3 regions of the Mesorhizobium hunchu genome follow, and region 2 is predicted to be linked to each of the others. Evidence: predicted binding sites of a transcription regulator. Region 2 holds the regulator's gene; each other region holds the start of a gene.
The links. Region 2 encodes LexA, which represses DNA repair genes until DNA is damaged. Its sites were predicted from a motif close to TGTTCNNNNTGTGTTCNG; they were not measured.

Region 1: a site for LexA is predicted at 2,116-2,133, ahead of ABMA46_RS01240 (ImuA family protein). Genes of this name have one in related genera too.
Region 3: a site for LexA is predicted at 2,199-2,216, ahead of ssb (single-stranded DNA-binding protein). Genes of this name have one in related genera too.

The regions. Positions count from the first base shown of each region.
Region 1 is NZ_JBEBMG010000001.1:247,856-252,708, reverse strand. Features, by position in the region: gene ABMA46_RS01245 (Y-family DNA polymerase) at 1-1,150, opposite strand, end outside; gene ABMA46_RS01240 (ImuA family protein) at 1,134-2,093, opposite strand; gene ABMA46_RS01235 (metallopeptidase family protein) at 2,279-2,701, shown strand; gene ABMA46_RS01230 (DUF1737 domain-containing protein) at 2,786-2,995, opposite strand; gene ABMA46_RS01225 (HpcH/HpaI aldolase/citrate lyase family protein) at 3,027-3,905, opposite strand; gene ABMA46_RS01220 (NAD(P)/FAD-dependent oxidoreductase) at 4,034-4,853, shown strand, end outside.
Region 2 is NZ_JBEBMG010000005.1:113,032-117,884, reverse strand. Features, by position in the region: gene ABMA46_RS10970 (ComEC/Rec2 family competence protein) at 1-944, shown strand, start outside; gene lexA (transcriptional repressor LexA) at 1,185-1,907, opposite strand; gene ABMA46_RS10960 (molybdopterin molybdotransferase MoeA) at 2,067-3,281, opposite strand; gene moaC (cyclic pyranopterin monophosphate synthase MoaC) at 3,281-3,778, opposite strand; gene trpC (indole-3-glycerol phosphate synthase TrpC) at 3,778-4,590, opposite strand; gene trpD (anthranilate phosphoribosyltransferase) at 4,597-4,853, opposite strand, start outside.
Region 3 is NZ_JBEBMG010000006.1:271,938-276,790, forward strand. Features, by position in the region: gene pgsA (CDP-diacylglycerol--glycerol-3-phosphate 3-phosphatidyltransferase) at 1-205, shown strand, start outside; gene moaD (molybdopterin converting factor subunit 1) at 210-461, shown strand; gene ABMA46_RS13410 (molybdenum cofactor biosynthesis protein MoaE) at 466-963, shown strand; gene ABMA46_RS13415 (YbaY family lipoprotein) at 1,072-1,836, shown strand; gene ABMA46_RS13420 (hypothetical protein) at 1,856-2,128, opposite strand; gene ssb (single-stranded DNA-binding protein) at 2,320-2,829, shown strand; gene ABMA46_RS13430 (OsmC family protein) at 2,926-3,348, shown strand; gene ABMA46_RS13435 (MarC family protein) at 3,363-3,992, opposite strand; gene gyrA (DNA gyrase subunit A) at 4,248-4,853, shown strand, end outside.

The sequences.
Region 1 (4,853 bases), on a different contig from region 2:
TGGCCGGGCTTTCGGCTTCCCGTGCGGACGTTGCGGCCGGAGCCTCGGCGTAGGGCGAAAAGGCGACCGCCCGTTCAGGCAGATGGCTGGCGACGGGAACCGGCTTGCGGATGGCGTTGCGGCCGAAACGGGCGCAGACACGGTCGGCGAACAGCGCGAAGCGGTCCTCGTCGTCGCGGCGATCCTCGCCGAGGTCGGTCTGGCGCATGTCGAGCGGCGCGACCGACGGCACCGTCAGCCGGACAAGGTCGAAGCCGCAGCCGGCGTCGAGACCGTCGCCGAGCGCGGCGAGCCGTTCATGGAAGAGCTTCGCCATCCGGTCCGACGCGCGCGCCGGCCGCGACAGGCCGACGGAAAGCCGGGCGACCAGACCGTCGACCCGGAACAGGAAGAGCCGCAGGGCGAGCGCGCCGGCGCCGCGCCGTTCCAGCGCTTCCCCGAGCGCGCCGGCGAGCGGCAGCACGACGCGCTCGACGTCCTCCACCGTCATGATGGGTTCGGCCAGCCGGCGCTCGGCCGAGAGTTCCGGCACCGGCAGGCGCGGCGACAGCGCCTCGTCGATCAGGCCGAGGGCCTGATCGAGCCGCAGGACGATTTCCCGGCCGAAGCGGCGGACCAGAGGCGCGCGCGGCGCGGCCATGACGGCGCCGATCGTGCGCAGGCCGACGCTGTCGAGCGCCGTCGCGGTCGCTGTATCGAGGCGCAGCGCAGCCGGCGGCAGCGGCGTGAGCCAGCCGGCCGCCGCGCCCTCTGGCACCACGACGGCATCGCCGTGGAAGCGGGCGACGGCCCATGCCGCGCCGGCGGTGTCGGCGACGGCCGCGCGCGCCTCGATGCCCTGTTCGGGGAAACGGCGCAGCATGTCGGCGACAAGAGCCTGCTCGCCGCCGAACAGATGGCTGCATCCCGTGATGTCGAGGAAAAGACCGTCGGCGCCGTCCAGCGCCACCAGCGGCGTATAACGGTCGCACCAGTCGGCGAGGCTTTCCAGCAACCGGCGGTCGGCTTGCGCGTCTGCCTCGACGATCTCGACAGAGGGGTGCATGGCGCGCGCGTCGGCGACGCCCATGCCGCGCTTCAGCCTCAGCGCTTCGGCGCGGCGGTCGAGCGCGGCGACGATCTGCGTGTTGCCGTCACGCCTGCTCACCAGCAGCGGCGGGAAACCGGAAGCGGCCGTATGCCAGGCGCGGCCCAGCCGGCGGCGCCATATCCGGTCGGTGCCGAGGTGGGGAAACCACAGCGACAGGATCCTGCGGCCTGCCGGAAGGGCCGGCGTCGTGGTGTTCAGGGGAGCGATGTCCAAATGTGCGTTCATCGGCATTCCATTCCAGAATGAAGCGCGCCGGCGGCGCCATGCGATTCTTGTCCAGGGTGACGGCGAAGGCCGGCGGGCCGATTGAGCCGGCAAGCGGCCGGCCGAGAATGCGCCGCGTCCCGGCCGGCGCGGGCTCCACGGCGAAGCGCAGCGGCGCGGCGGTCGCCTGGCGATCGGCTGACTGACGGATGAGGAAGACGGGCCTGCCGGCCTCGGCGGCGCGGCGATGCAGCCGCCGCGTCGCCGTGAAGTCGAGCTGGCGCGGATTGCCGGCCAGTTCGAGGACGACGGCAGCGAGTTCCTTGAGCGCCGCCGCCTGTTCGGCGATCCACAGCGCATCACCGGGCTTCGGCGCTTCGGCGAGCAGAAGTTCTTCCGGCGCGATGCCGAACAGCCGCGAAAGTCCATGTGCATAGGGCAGGCCGGCCTCGGCGAAGAAGCCGGACGCGCCGATCCACAGGACCTGCCGCCGCGGCGTTTTCTTCAACAGCAGGCTCGCCAGCGCCAGCACGAAGCCGCCGACGGCGCCGGCGTCGCGCATATGCCGGCCGTGGATTTCGGTCAGGGCCGCTTTCGGGATTCCATTGCCAAGGGCCGTGTCCAGCGCCGCCACGCCCGTCTCCACCACGCCGTCCGGGCTCGGCGGGTGGCCATTGTGGCGCAGCAGAATGATCTCTTCCCCCGGCGCGTCCAGGCGCTCGGGAAGGCTTCCCTCGATCCTCGCGATTTCACGGCGCAGGGCAAAAACGGTTTCCCTCGCCACGGCGCTGCTCACCATGACGTTCTGTTCTCTGCAGGTTTGTTCCTGTTATGTTCTTATGGATTCCAGAGAGCCGGAAAAGAGTCAAGCGGGACGGGAAAAGAATTTATTCCTCTTTGCGTGGAGCATGTCGGACGAAGAACCGCCTTGGTTTGCCGTCAGCGCTGCAAAAGCCTATATGCCGCGGGACTGAAGGACGAAGAATGGCCCGCATCTACAAGACCCGCACCTGGCATGGCGAATTGTCCCCCTCGCTGGAGGAATTGGAGTTCCTGGCACTGGAGGCCTACGCGCACCTGCCGGAGGATTTCCGCACCCTCACCGGCGAGATCGTGATCCAGGTGGCGGAGTTCCCGACGGAAGAGATCATGGACGACCTCTCGCTGGAGACGCCGTTCGACCTGCTCGGCCTGTTTGAGGGACGCGGCATCGCCGAGCGCTGGAACCCGGCGACCGGCGAGGGGCCGAACCGCATCACGCTCTACCGCCGCGCCATTCTCGACTACTGGTCCGAGAACGAGGAAACGCTGGGCGATATCGTCACCCATGTGCTGATCCACGAGGTCGGCCACCATTTCGGCCTGTCCGACGACGACATGGAAAAAATCGAGGAAGCGGCGGAGTAGGGCGGTTTCCGGGACCTGTCACGGAATGGTTTCCGGCACGCGGTCGCTATCGATCCCCGGCCGGAATGACGGTATGGCGAGCGCCTACCAGTCGCTCAACTTGGTCTCGCCGGCCTTGTAGTCCTGGCCCTCGACGTCCTTCACCACGGCCTGCCCGCAGCGCATCATCTTGGCCTTCCTGTCATAGGCGTAGGTGGGCGAGCCGTAGAGGTGCCAGCCCTTGTTCAGCGCCGCCGTCACCTTGTGGCAGAATTTGGCGTCGTCGACTTCGGTGAGGAAGCGGTAGAGTCGCATCGGATCGATCCTGTGGTGAAATCCAAAGCCATCATGCGCCGACGGCGGCCGCCTTCGCCAGCAGTTTTTCGGCCTGGGCGAGATGCAGCCGCTCGACCATTCTTCCGTCCAGCGCGATGACGCCCTTGCTGATGTTTTCCGGCCGGGCGAAGGCGTCGGCGATCGCCCGCGCTTCGGCCAGCGCTTCCGGCGACGGCGAGAAGGCACGGTTCGCCGCTTCGATCTGGGAGGGATGGATCAGCGTCTTGCCGTCGAATCCCATCGCCGCCGCTGCCGCGCATTCGCGGGCGAAGCCGTCGCCGTCGCGGAAATCGTTGTAGACGCCGTCCAGGAGGTCGAGCCCGCCGGCGCGCGCAGCCAGCACCATCTGCATCAGCCAGGGCAGGAGAAGGCCGCGGTCGGGACCGGGCGTAATGCCCGTATCCTTCACGAGATCATTCGTTCCGGCAACGAAACAAGTCAGGCGCGAGGCTGGATCACGGCCGAGCTCGGCGATCGCGCCGATGTTGATGAGAGCCTTCGGCGTCTCGATCATCGCCCATAGCTGCAGCGCGTCGGGCGCCGGTGCGTCGTCCAGAGCGTCGTCGGCTTCGAGAATGTCGCGGGCAGTCTCCACCTTGGGCAGGACGATGGCGTCGGGCGCGCAGGCGATGGCCGCTGCGAGATCGTCATTGCCCCATTCGCCGGACAATGGGTTGATGCGCACGGCCATCTCGCAACGGTGCGGCCGGGCGGAAAAGACAGCGGCGAGCCTTGCCCGCGCCGCCGCCTTCTCCTGCGGCGCGACGGCGTCCTCGAGGTCGACGATCACCGCGTCGCATGCCAGTTGGCCGATCTTGGCCAGCGCCTTCTCGCTGGAGGCAGGCACGTAGAGCACCGAGCGGCGCGGACGCTGGACTTGCTTGTTCATCTGGTCTTCTTGCCTTCCGGCGCTGGCCCTTGCAAGAGTGAGGCAGCCAAGAGTTTGTCGCCGCGAATGAATTGCCGTCAGCATTCGCCGCCGGCGGCAGTTTTCTTCTGCGAACGGATGGTCGGCACATGGCCCAATACGACATCGTCATCATCGGCGGCGCGATCGTCGGCTCCGCCACCGCCTATTATTTGCGCAAGGAAGGATTCACCGGCACGATCGCGCTGGTGGAACGGGATCCGCAGTTCAACCATGCGTGCACGACGCTGTCGGCCGCCTCGATCCGCCAGCAGTTCTCGATTCCCGAGAACATCCGGCTGTCGCAATTCACGCTTCGGTTGTTCCGCCGCCTGAAGGAGGAATTCGGTGCCGAGGCGGATATCGGATTCCGCGAGGGCGGCTACCTGATCCTCGCCTCGGAAGACGGGTTGCCGGCGCTCGCCACCAACCATGCCGTGCAGGTGACCGAGAGCGCGGACATCGTGCTGGAGGACCGCGGACTGCTCGAACAGCGCTTTGCCTGGCTGTCCGGCGAAGGCATCGCCGCCGGAACCTACGGCGTCAGCGGCGAAGGCTGGTTCGACGCCCACGCCTATCTCCAGCTTTTCCGCAAGGCGCTCCGGACCATGCAGGTGGACATGATCACGGCCTCCGTCACCGGTATCGAGCGGGAGGGCAACCGTGTCACCGCCGTCACGCTGGACGACGGCAGTGCGGGAGGCCGGACGCTTCGGGCAGGCACGGTCATCAACGCCGCCGGCGCCAGCGCGGGCAGGGTGGCGGCGCTCGCCGGGCTCGACCTGCCGGTCGAGCCGCGCAAGCGCACGGTCTTCGTCTTCGAGGCGCGCGACCGCTTCGCCGACATGCCGTTGCTGGTGGACCCCAGCGGCATCTATGTGCGCCCGGAAGGCTCCGTCTACATCACCGGCGGCGCCGAGGAGGAAGAGG
Region 2 (4,853 bases):
ACGCCGTATGGCATTTCCAGCGGGTCGCCCCGCTCAGTCTCTTCGCCAATCTGGCGGTCATGCCCATCACTTCGCTGATCGTCATGCCCTTCGCCGTGTTCAGCGCGATCCTGATGCCGTTCGGCCTCGACTATCCGTTCCTGTGGGTCATGGGGAAGGGGCTTGCCGCCATGATCGCCATCTCCGAAGCGATCGCCGCGCATTCGCCGCTCGACGGCGTCGGTCTGATCTCGGGGCGATCGGTGCTGTTCGTCACCGTTGCGCTGATAGTCGGCACGATGGCGACGACAAGGTTGAGAATGGCCGCCTTGCCCTTCGCCCTGGCCGGACTGATGACCATCCATCAGGTGCGCCTGCCGGATGCTCTGGTCTCCGAGGACGCGCGACTGGTCGCCCTGCCTATAGGCGGCGGCGAACTGGCGGCGAGCCGCAACAGGCCGAACGAATTCACCATCGACAACTGGCGGCGTGCCCTCGACGCCGAAGCTGTCGTCCTGCCTGAAAAACCGATGGGGGAAGATGCGCGGTTTGCATTCGACAGTCCGCTGGACCTGCCCTCGGGAACCCCGTTCCTGTGCGGGGATGACCTGTGCCTGGCGCGCCATGCTTCGGGCGCCATCGTGGCGACGGCGCGAACGGCGAAAGCGGCCCGGCGGGCCTGCGCCTATGCTTCGCTCATCGTCATTGCCGACGCCACCGCGCGAGATCCGTGCCATGACACGCTGGTCGCCGTCATCACGGCGCGCGACCTCGCACGACGGGGAAGCGCAGCGATCTACTTCGCTAAAGCTGCGGATACGCAGCCGACGATTCTCTTCGCCGTCGAACAAGACTATCGCCCCTGGCACATGCAGCGGAAATTCTCGCGCGAGGCACGAGGTCTTGGCCCGTATCAGCCTCGAAGACCTTATCAGCAGAGCAAGAGCCGGAAGCGGAGCAGGTAAGCCAGCTTTTGCGTCATCCCGTTTTTCCGGGAGGCGCGGGTTTCATCCGTAACCATGGACGTCTTGTGAAGCGATGGTTATTTCAAGCCAGCCATGGCCTACAATCTTCCGGACTGGATTCCGGCTTTCGGCTCTCGCCCGGAGCCTGCCCTTGGGCTTGCCGGAGGCAAGACCCCGGGGGTGCTCGGCGGCGTTCGGGATGACGCTGTGCGCGCTTCCTGTTGCCGCAGGGTTCTCTTCTCAATACCGCCGGATCAGCCCCACCAGCTTGCCACGCACGCTGACGCGGTCGGGCCCGAAGATGCGGGTCTCGTAAGCGGGGTTGGCCGCCTCCAGCGCAATCGAGTCGCCCTTGCGGCGGAAGCGCTTCAACGTCGCTTCCTCGTCATCGACGATGGCGACGACGATCTCGCCGGGCGTCGCCGTATTCGCGTTTCTGATGATGACCGTATCGCCGTCGAAGATGCCGGCCTCGATCATCGAATCGCCTTTGACCTCAAGGGCATAATGCTCGCCGCTGTGGATCATGTCGGGCGGCACGGAGATGGAATGGGTGCGGTTCTCGATCGCAGCGATCGGCACGCCGGCGGCGATGCGGCCCATGACCGGGATCGAGACCGATGCACTGTCGGCATCGTCATTGCTGGCAGCCTGTAGCCGTGCCGGTTCCTTTGCCGCCGGCCGACCCAGGCCGCCCTGGATAACCCCCGGCGAGAATTTCCTGGCGGCGTTCAGCCCTGGCGCCATGGAGTCCGGCAGCTTGACGATTTCCATCGCGCGCGCCCGATTGGGCAGGCGGCGAATGAAGCCGCGCTCCTCAAGCGCCGTGATCAGGCGATGGATGCCGGACTTCGAAGCGAGGTCCAGCGCCTCCTTCATCTCGTCGAAGGAAGGCGGGATGCCGGTCTCTTTCAACCGCTCGTGGATGAAGAGAAGAAGTTCGTGCTGCTTGCGCGTCAACATCGGCGGCCCCCAGTGATCTCGAAGCGGACAGGGTCGAAACAGAATCGGAAAACAAACCCGGAACAAACACTATCTGTTCCAGTTGTGTTCCGCAACCTTTTAAAGTTTAATGAATTCGTTGACGCTTTGTTCAGGCTGCCGCCAGGGCCAGCTCTCCGGTTATGCCGGATGGCGCAGCATCAATACCCGGCAGTTATCTCCGGCAACGGAGGGAGGAGCGTGCGGTTCGCGCACGATCAGGCCGTTGGCGTCGGCAAGCGTCTTCAGCATGGAGGAGTCCTGTACACCGAACGGGGTGGCGGTCAGGCCTTCCGGTTCCTTGCGGACGACGGCTCGAATATAGTCCTGCCGGTGGTCATTCGCCGCCATCGATGCGGCCAGCCGTGCCTCGCGCACATCCTGCATGAACGGGCGTCCGGCGAGCCGGGCCAGCAGGGGCTTCAGGAAGAGCTGCGAGCAGACGAGGCTGGCAACGGGGTTGCCCGGCAGGCCGATGCAGCGCGTCTCGCCCATGCGCCCGAACATCAGCGGCTTGCCGGGGCGCATGGCGATCTTCCAGAAGTCGAGCGTCATACCTTCGCCGGTCAGCACGTCGTGGACGAGATCGTGATCGCCGACGGACGCGCCGCCGAGGGTGACAATGACATGCGCGCCGGCGTCCACCGCCTTGCGCACGAGGGCGGCGATGGCGTCGTTGCGGTCGGCCGCTATGCCGAGGTCGAGCGCGCGTGCGCCCACCGACCGGGCGGCGGCCGCGACACCGTAGGCGTTGGACGAGATGATCTGGTCCGGGCCGAGTGTGCTTCCCGGCGGCAGCAATTCGTCGCCCGTGGCGATGATGGCGACGAGCGGCTGGCCGACGACCGGAACGGCAGGGTGGTTGCCCGACGCGGCCAGCGACAGCGCGGCGGGATCGAGCAGCCGGCCTTTTTCCAGCAGAACGTCGCCTTCGCGGAAATCGAGCCCGGCGCGGCGCACATGCCGGTTGGCATCCGTCGGTTCCAAGACCTCGATGCGGCCATCTCCGAGATCGCGGACGTTCTCCTGGATGACGATCGTGTCGGCGCCTGCGGGCAAGGGCGCTCCGGTGAAGACCCGCACGGCCTGTCCCCGCATAATGGTTCCCGAGAAGCCACGGCCCGCGGGAGCGGCGCCGATGACCGAGAGCCGGGAGGGAACGGCGGAGACGTCGGCGCTGCGCACCGCGTAACCGTCCATCGCCGAAGCGTCGAAAGGCGGCTGCCTGCGCAGCGCCACGAGCGGCTCGGCCAGCACGCGGGAATAGCCTTCGTGCAACGGTACGGTCTCGGCGGGCAGCGGAGCAGCGTCTTCCAGCAGGAGGCTGAGCGCCTCGGCGACCGGCACCAGCGCCATCAGTCGGCTTTCCCAGTCGGGGGCGCGGTGTAGTCGCCGGATTTTCCGCCCGATTTTTCCAGCAGGCGGATGCCTGAAATGACCATGCCGCGATCCACCGCCTTGGCCATGTCGTAGATGGTCAGGCAGGCGACGGAGGCGGCCGTCAGCGCTTCCATCTCGACGCCGGTCTTGCCGTTGACGCGCGCCAGTGCCGTAACCTTCAGGCCCGGCAGCCCGTCGTCCGGCTCGATGTCGACCGACACCTTGGTCAGGAGCAGCGGATGGCAGAGCGGGACGAGTTCATGCGTCTTCTTCGCTGCCATGATGCCGGCGATGCGGGCCGCGCCGAGGACGTCACCCTTCTTCGCGTTCCCTGTCAGGATCATGCGCAGCGTTTCGGCCTGCATGGTCACCAGTCCCTCGGCGATCGCGGTGCGTTCGGTCTCGGCCTTGGAACCGACATCGACCATGTTGGCCGTGCCGTCGGTGTCCAGATGCGTCAGGCCGCCGGCCATCAGGCCGCTCCGGCGGGATGGTCGAGGCCGAGCAGGGTTTTTGTCGCGGCGGTCACGTCGGCCTGCCGCATCAGGCTCTCGCCGACCAGAAAGGTGCCGATGCCGACCTTTTCCAACCGCCGGCAATCGGCATTGGTAAAGATGCCGCTTTCGCCCACCAGAACCCGGTCGCCGGACACCATGCCCGCCAGCCGCTCGGAGGTTTCCAACGTGGTCTCGAAGGTTCTCAGGTTGCGGTTGTTGATACCGATAAGCCGTGACGACTGCTTCAGCGCGCGCTCCATCTCGGCTTCGTCATGCACCTCGACAAGCGCATCCATGCCAAGCGAGAAGGCAGCTTCCTCCAACTCGCGAGCCAGGGCGTCATCGACGCTGGCCATGATGATCAGGATGGCGTCGGCGCCCCAGGCGCGTGCTTCGTAGACCTGGTAGGGATCGAACAGGAAATCCTTGCGCAGCGCGGGCAGGGTGGTCGCTGTGCGGGCCACCGTCAGGAATTCCGGCGCACCCTGGAAGGACGGCGTGTCCGTGAGTACCGACAGACAGGTCGCGCCGCCGGCCTCGTAGGCGCGTGCCAGTACGGGCGGGTCAAAATCCGGGCGGATCAGTCCCTTGGACGGACTTGCCTTCTTGACCTCGGCGATCAGCGCAAAGCGCCCGGCCTTGCGCGCGGCTTCGAGTGCCGACAGGAAGCCGCGCGGCGGCGAGGCGTCCCGCGCCCGCGCCCGGATATCGGCCACCGGCACCCGGGTCTTGGCGGCGGCAATCTCGTCGCGCTTGTAGGCTTCGATCTTTTTCAGGATATCGGTCACGGACGTCTACCTGTTCGAAACCCTGACCAGCGTTTCCAGCACGGCCCGGCTCTTGCCGGAATCGATGACTTCAGCGGCAAGCCGGATGCCGTCCGCCAGGTCTGAAACCTTGCCGGCGACGACGAGGCCTGCGCCGGCGTTCATCAGCACCGTGTCGCGATAGGCGCCCGATTCGCCGGCGAGAACCTTGCGCAGTTCGCCGGCATTGTAGGCGGCGTCGCCACCACGCAGCTCTTCCTTGGTGCGGCGCGGCAGGCCCATAC
Region 3 (4,853 bases), on a different contig from region 2:
GGTGCCGGTGACGCAGCTCGCCAAGTGGAAGACGACGATCCAGATGGTGGCGATCGCTTTCCTGCTCGTGGGGCCGGCCGGCGACAAGATCTTTCCGCTGACCACCCAGATCGGCATGGTGCTGCTGTGGATCGCCGCGGTCGTCACGCTCTATACCGGCTACGACTATTTCCGTGCCGGGCTGAAGCATATCGTCGACGAGTGAAACCATGAGATTGATCTATTTCGCCTGGGTGCGCGAGCGCATCGGCAAGCCGCAGGAAGATTTGGATCTGCCGGCCGGCATCGAGACCGTGAACGACCTGCTGGCTTGGTTGAGATCACGCGGCGAGGAATACGAGCAGGCGCTGAAACATCCGGACGTGATCCGCGTGGCCATCGACCAGGAGCATGTCGACCACGACGAAAAGATCGCGGGCGCGCATGAGATCGCGCTGTTTCCGCCGATGACGGGGGGATGACGGAATGACGTTCCGGAACTTCGGTCCTGTCGTTCCGGTCGTGCGCGTCCAGGTCGAGGATTTCGATGTCGCGTCCGAGATCGCCGCGCTGACCGCGAACCGGCCGGATATCGGCGCCGTCGTCACCTTCTCCGGCCTCTGCCGGGACGAGAATGGACAATTGTCCGCGCTGGAACTGGAGCATTACCCCGGCATGGCCGAAGGCGAGATCGGCCGCATCGCCGGCGAGGCGGCGGCGCGCTGGCCCTTGCAGGGGCTGACGGTCATCCATCGTTACGGCCGCATTCCGGCAGGCGAAAACATCGTGCTGGTCGCCGCCGCCTCGCCGCACCGACAGGCGGCGTTCGAGGCCGCGAGCTTCCTGATGGACTACCTGAAATCGCGGGCGCCTTTCTGGAAGAAGGAACATCGCGTCGACGGCTCGGAGGGCGAATGGGTCGAGGCGAAGGAGACCGACGACGCAGCCGCGGCGCGCTGGCGCAGCCGAGACAGGCCTCAGTAAGGAACGCTTGAGCCCACTGGCTCGCCGGAAGGATTTCATGAATTGGTCCGCGCCGGGCCACGGAATGTCCGCAATCGTCAGGCGTTGTGCGCTCTTGAGGAGAGCGCCATGCTGGATCGGATCGCCGAGTTCCTTATTTTCGGATTCACGCCCCTGCTGGTGGTCACGTTGATCGCACCGGATCATTCACAGGCGGCGGAGCGCACGATGAGAGGCGAGGTCGTCTATCGGGAACGCATGGCCCTGCCTCCGGACGCGGTGGTGACGGTCCAACTCGCCGATGTCTCGCTGACCGACGCGCCAGCCGCTGTGGTTGCGACGCAGACGATCAAGCCGACAGGCCAGGTGCCGATTCCCTTCGAGCTGAAATTCGATTCTTCGGCCATCCGCAAGAACGCATCCTATGCACTGCAGGCGCGCATCACTGTGGGCCACAGGCTGATGTTCATCAACGACGTGCGTCACACGGTCGATCCGCTCGACGACAAGGCGCAGGCGGTTTTGGTCAGGAGAACGGCCGCCAGCGAGACCGACAGAGAGTCATCGATCGTCGGCCAGATGTGGTCGCTTCAGTTCATCGAGGGCGTCGGCGCGGTCGAGTCCAAGGCGACGCTCCATATCGACGAACAGGGCAAGGTGACCGGGCAGGCGCCGTGCAACCGCTATTTCGCAACAGCCGCCCTCAAGGGTACGGACATCGCCATCGGCAAGGCGGGCGCCACCATGATGGCCTGCGAGCAAAAACTGATGACCCAGGAGAGAGCTTTCTTCGACGCAATGGAGAAGGTGGTTTCATTCGAGGTCGAGAACGGACGGCTGATCCTCAGGGATGCCGCCGGACACGATCTGCTCCGCTTCGGCGCCTCGGCTTAAGACGCGACAACCAAACCTTTCAATGGCGGGACGGGTGGACCGACCCCACGCCCACGTCGAAGATGATCGAGCCCGAAATGCGGACATCGACATCGCCGACCTTGAAATGGTTGTCTGTCCCCGCTTGCGCCGGCTCGTCATCCGGTTCCGGTAGCGGCTTGACGATGCTGTAGCCGTCGGTCACGCCGGGCAGGGTCTTTGACGGCGCCTTGGCGGCATCCTTGGCCGCAGCCGTTGCGCAACCGAAAGCTGCCATGACCGTCAGAACGAAGCCTGTCCGAAAAGCGCGCATCGATACCCTATACCGTCTTCCAGGTTTGAGGGCCATATCCCCGATCCTTGACAGGATAGGCATGAGGGCATAGAACATATAGAGAACAAAAATAAAAACACCGGGGAAAAGACCCGTAAGGGTGGGCGCGCCGGGGCCATTGCCTATATGGTGCGCCCTCAAATTGTTTCGGACGAGCGTGGAGAAGGTTCATGGCTGGCAGCGTCAACAAGGTCATTCTGGTGGGCAATCTCGGCGCCGACCCGGAAATCCGCCGGCTGAATTCCGGCGATCCGGTCGTCAACCTGCGCATCGCCACGTCGGAGAGCTGGCGCGACAAGAATTCCGGCGAGCGCAAGGAAAAGACCGAGTGGCATAGCGTCGTCATCTTCAACGACCAGCTCGCCAAGGTCGCCGAGCAATATCTGAAGAAGGGCATGAAGGTCTATCTGGAGGGCCAGCTCCAGACCCGCAAATGGCAGGACCAGCAAGGCCAGGACCGCTACACGACCGAAGTGGTGCTGCAGAAATTCCGCGGCGAGTTGCAGATGCTGGATTCGCGTGGCCAGGGCGAGGGCGGTCAGGTCGGCTATTCCGGCGGCGGCCGAGATAGCTTCGGCCAGTCCGACAGCTTCGGCAACCGTGGCAGCAGCGGTAGCAATGCCGGTCGCGGCGGCGGTGGCGGCGCATCGCGCGAACTGGACGACGAAATCCCGTTCTGAGCGGTAGCCCGCGGCGAGACGCAGCATGCGCTTGATGAATATGGAGCGGCCTGGCTTTATGAAAGCCCGGCCGCTTTTGCGTGAGGGAGTTTTTCGATGAAGGCGCGGATCAAATGGGTCGAGGACAGGACCTTTATCGGCGAATCCGGCTCCGGCCACGAATTGGTGCTGGGCGCGGCTTCGCAGCCTGGCGACGCAACGCCCGGACCGAGCCCCATGGAATTGGTGCTCATCGGCACCGGCGGCTGTTCGGCCTACGACGTGGTGCATATCCTTGAGAAGGGCCGCGAAGCGGTCGAGGACTGCGTCGTCGAACTCGACGCCGACCGCGCCGAGACCGACCCGAAGGTCTTTACCCGCATCCACATGCATTTCATCGTCAAGGGGCGCGGCCTTTCCGAGGCCAAGGTCAAGCGCGCCATCGATCTCTCGATCGAGAAATACTGCTCGGCCTCGGCGATGATGGCAAAGACCGCGACGGTGACGCATGATTTCGAGGTGGTCGAAACGGCCGGCTGAGGCGACAGTCCGCGTCAGCCGGCCGCCAGCGCCTTGATGCCGTCGGCGACGAACTGCACGGCCAGCGCCGCCAGTATGACGCCCAGCAGGCGGGTGAGGATGGAGCGGCCGGTCTGGCCGAGCGCCTTGTCGATCCATTCCGACAGCACGAACACCAGATAGGTGATCAGCAGGCAGGCGAAGATGATCGCGATCAGGGCGAGCCGCGATCCGACGCCCTGAAATGTGCCGGAAAGCAGCACCGTCGCCGATATGGCGCCCGGCCCGGCGATCAGTGGGATCGCCAGCGGGAAAGCGGCGATGTTGTGGATGTGGTCGCGAGTGATCGCCACATCGGAGATCTTCTCCTTGCGGTCCTGCCGGCGCTCGAACACCATTTCGAAGGCGATGAAGAACAGCAGGAAGCCACCGGCCACGCGGAACGCCGGCAGGGTGATGCCGAACACAGAAAGTATCCCCGCGCCGGCGATGGCGAACAGCGCCAGCACGCCGAAGCCGATCACCGAGGCACGGACCGAGACCTGGCCGCGCTGCTCGCGGCTCATGCCTGCGGTCACCGCGAGAAACAGCGGCGCCAGCCCCGGCGGGTCTATCGTCACCAGGATGGTCACGAAGGCATTGAAAAGACTGTCGAAATTCGGCATTGACATGTCCCCGGCACCGTCAGGCTAACGTGATCGGCGCGGGCGCGCCAGCCCTCTCATGCGCACCGGAAGGCCATGCCGGACAGGAACGATCGAGCAAGCCCGTTGGCCGCCAACGGATATTTTTACAAAACTCGGTCTATCCATTTGAAATATCGTTGGAAATCAATTCTGGAAAACGCCCCGCGCCATTGGAGAATTGGCGCGCGATCCTATATAAAAGTGGAACATGATTCCCAGATTGCGTGATCCGATTTGACCGACCAGAACACACCGAGCGGGCCGGACGGCCCATCCGGCATCGAGCCGATCTCGATCATCGAGGAAATGCAGCGCAGCTATCTCGATTACGCCATGAGCGTCATCGTGTCCCGCGCGCTGCCGGACGTGCGCGACGGGCTGAAGCCCGTCCACCGCCGCATCCTCTATGCGTCCCATGAGAGCGGCTATCACTGGAACCGCAAGCATGTGAAGTCGGCCCGTCCCGTCTCCGACGTGATGGGCAAGTACCATCCGCACGGCGACGCCTCGATCTACGACGCCCTGGTGCGCATGGCGCAGGACTGGTCGATGCGGGTGCCGCTGATCGACGGGCAGGGCAATTTCGGTTCCATCGACGGCGACCCGCCTGCGGCCATGCGTTACACCGAGGCGCGGCTGACCAAGGTGGCGCACGAGATCCTCGAGGACATCGACAAGGATACCGTCGATTTCCAGGCGAACTACGACGGATCGGATAGCGAGCCACGCGTATTGCCGGCGCGCTTCCCCAACCTTCTGGTCAACGGCTCGGGCGGCATCGCGGTGGGCATGGCCACCAACATCCCGCCACACAATCTCGTCGAGGTCTGCAACGCCGCC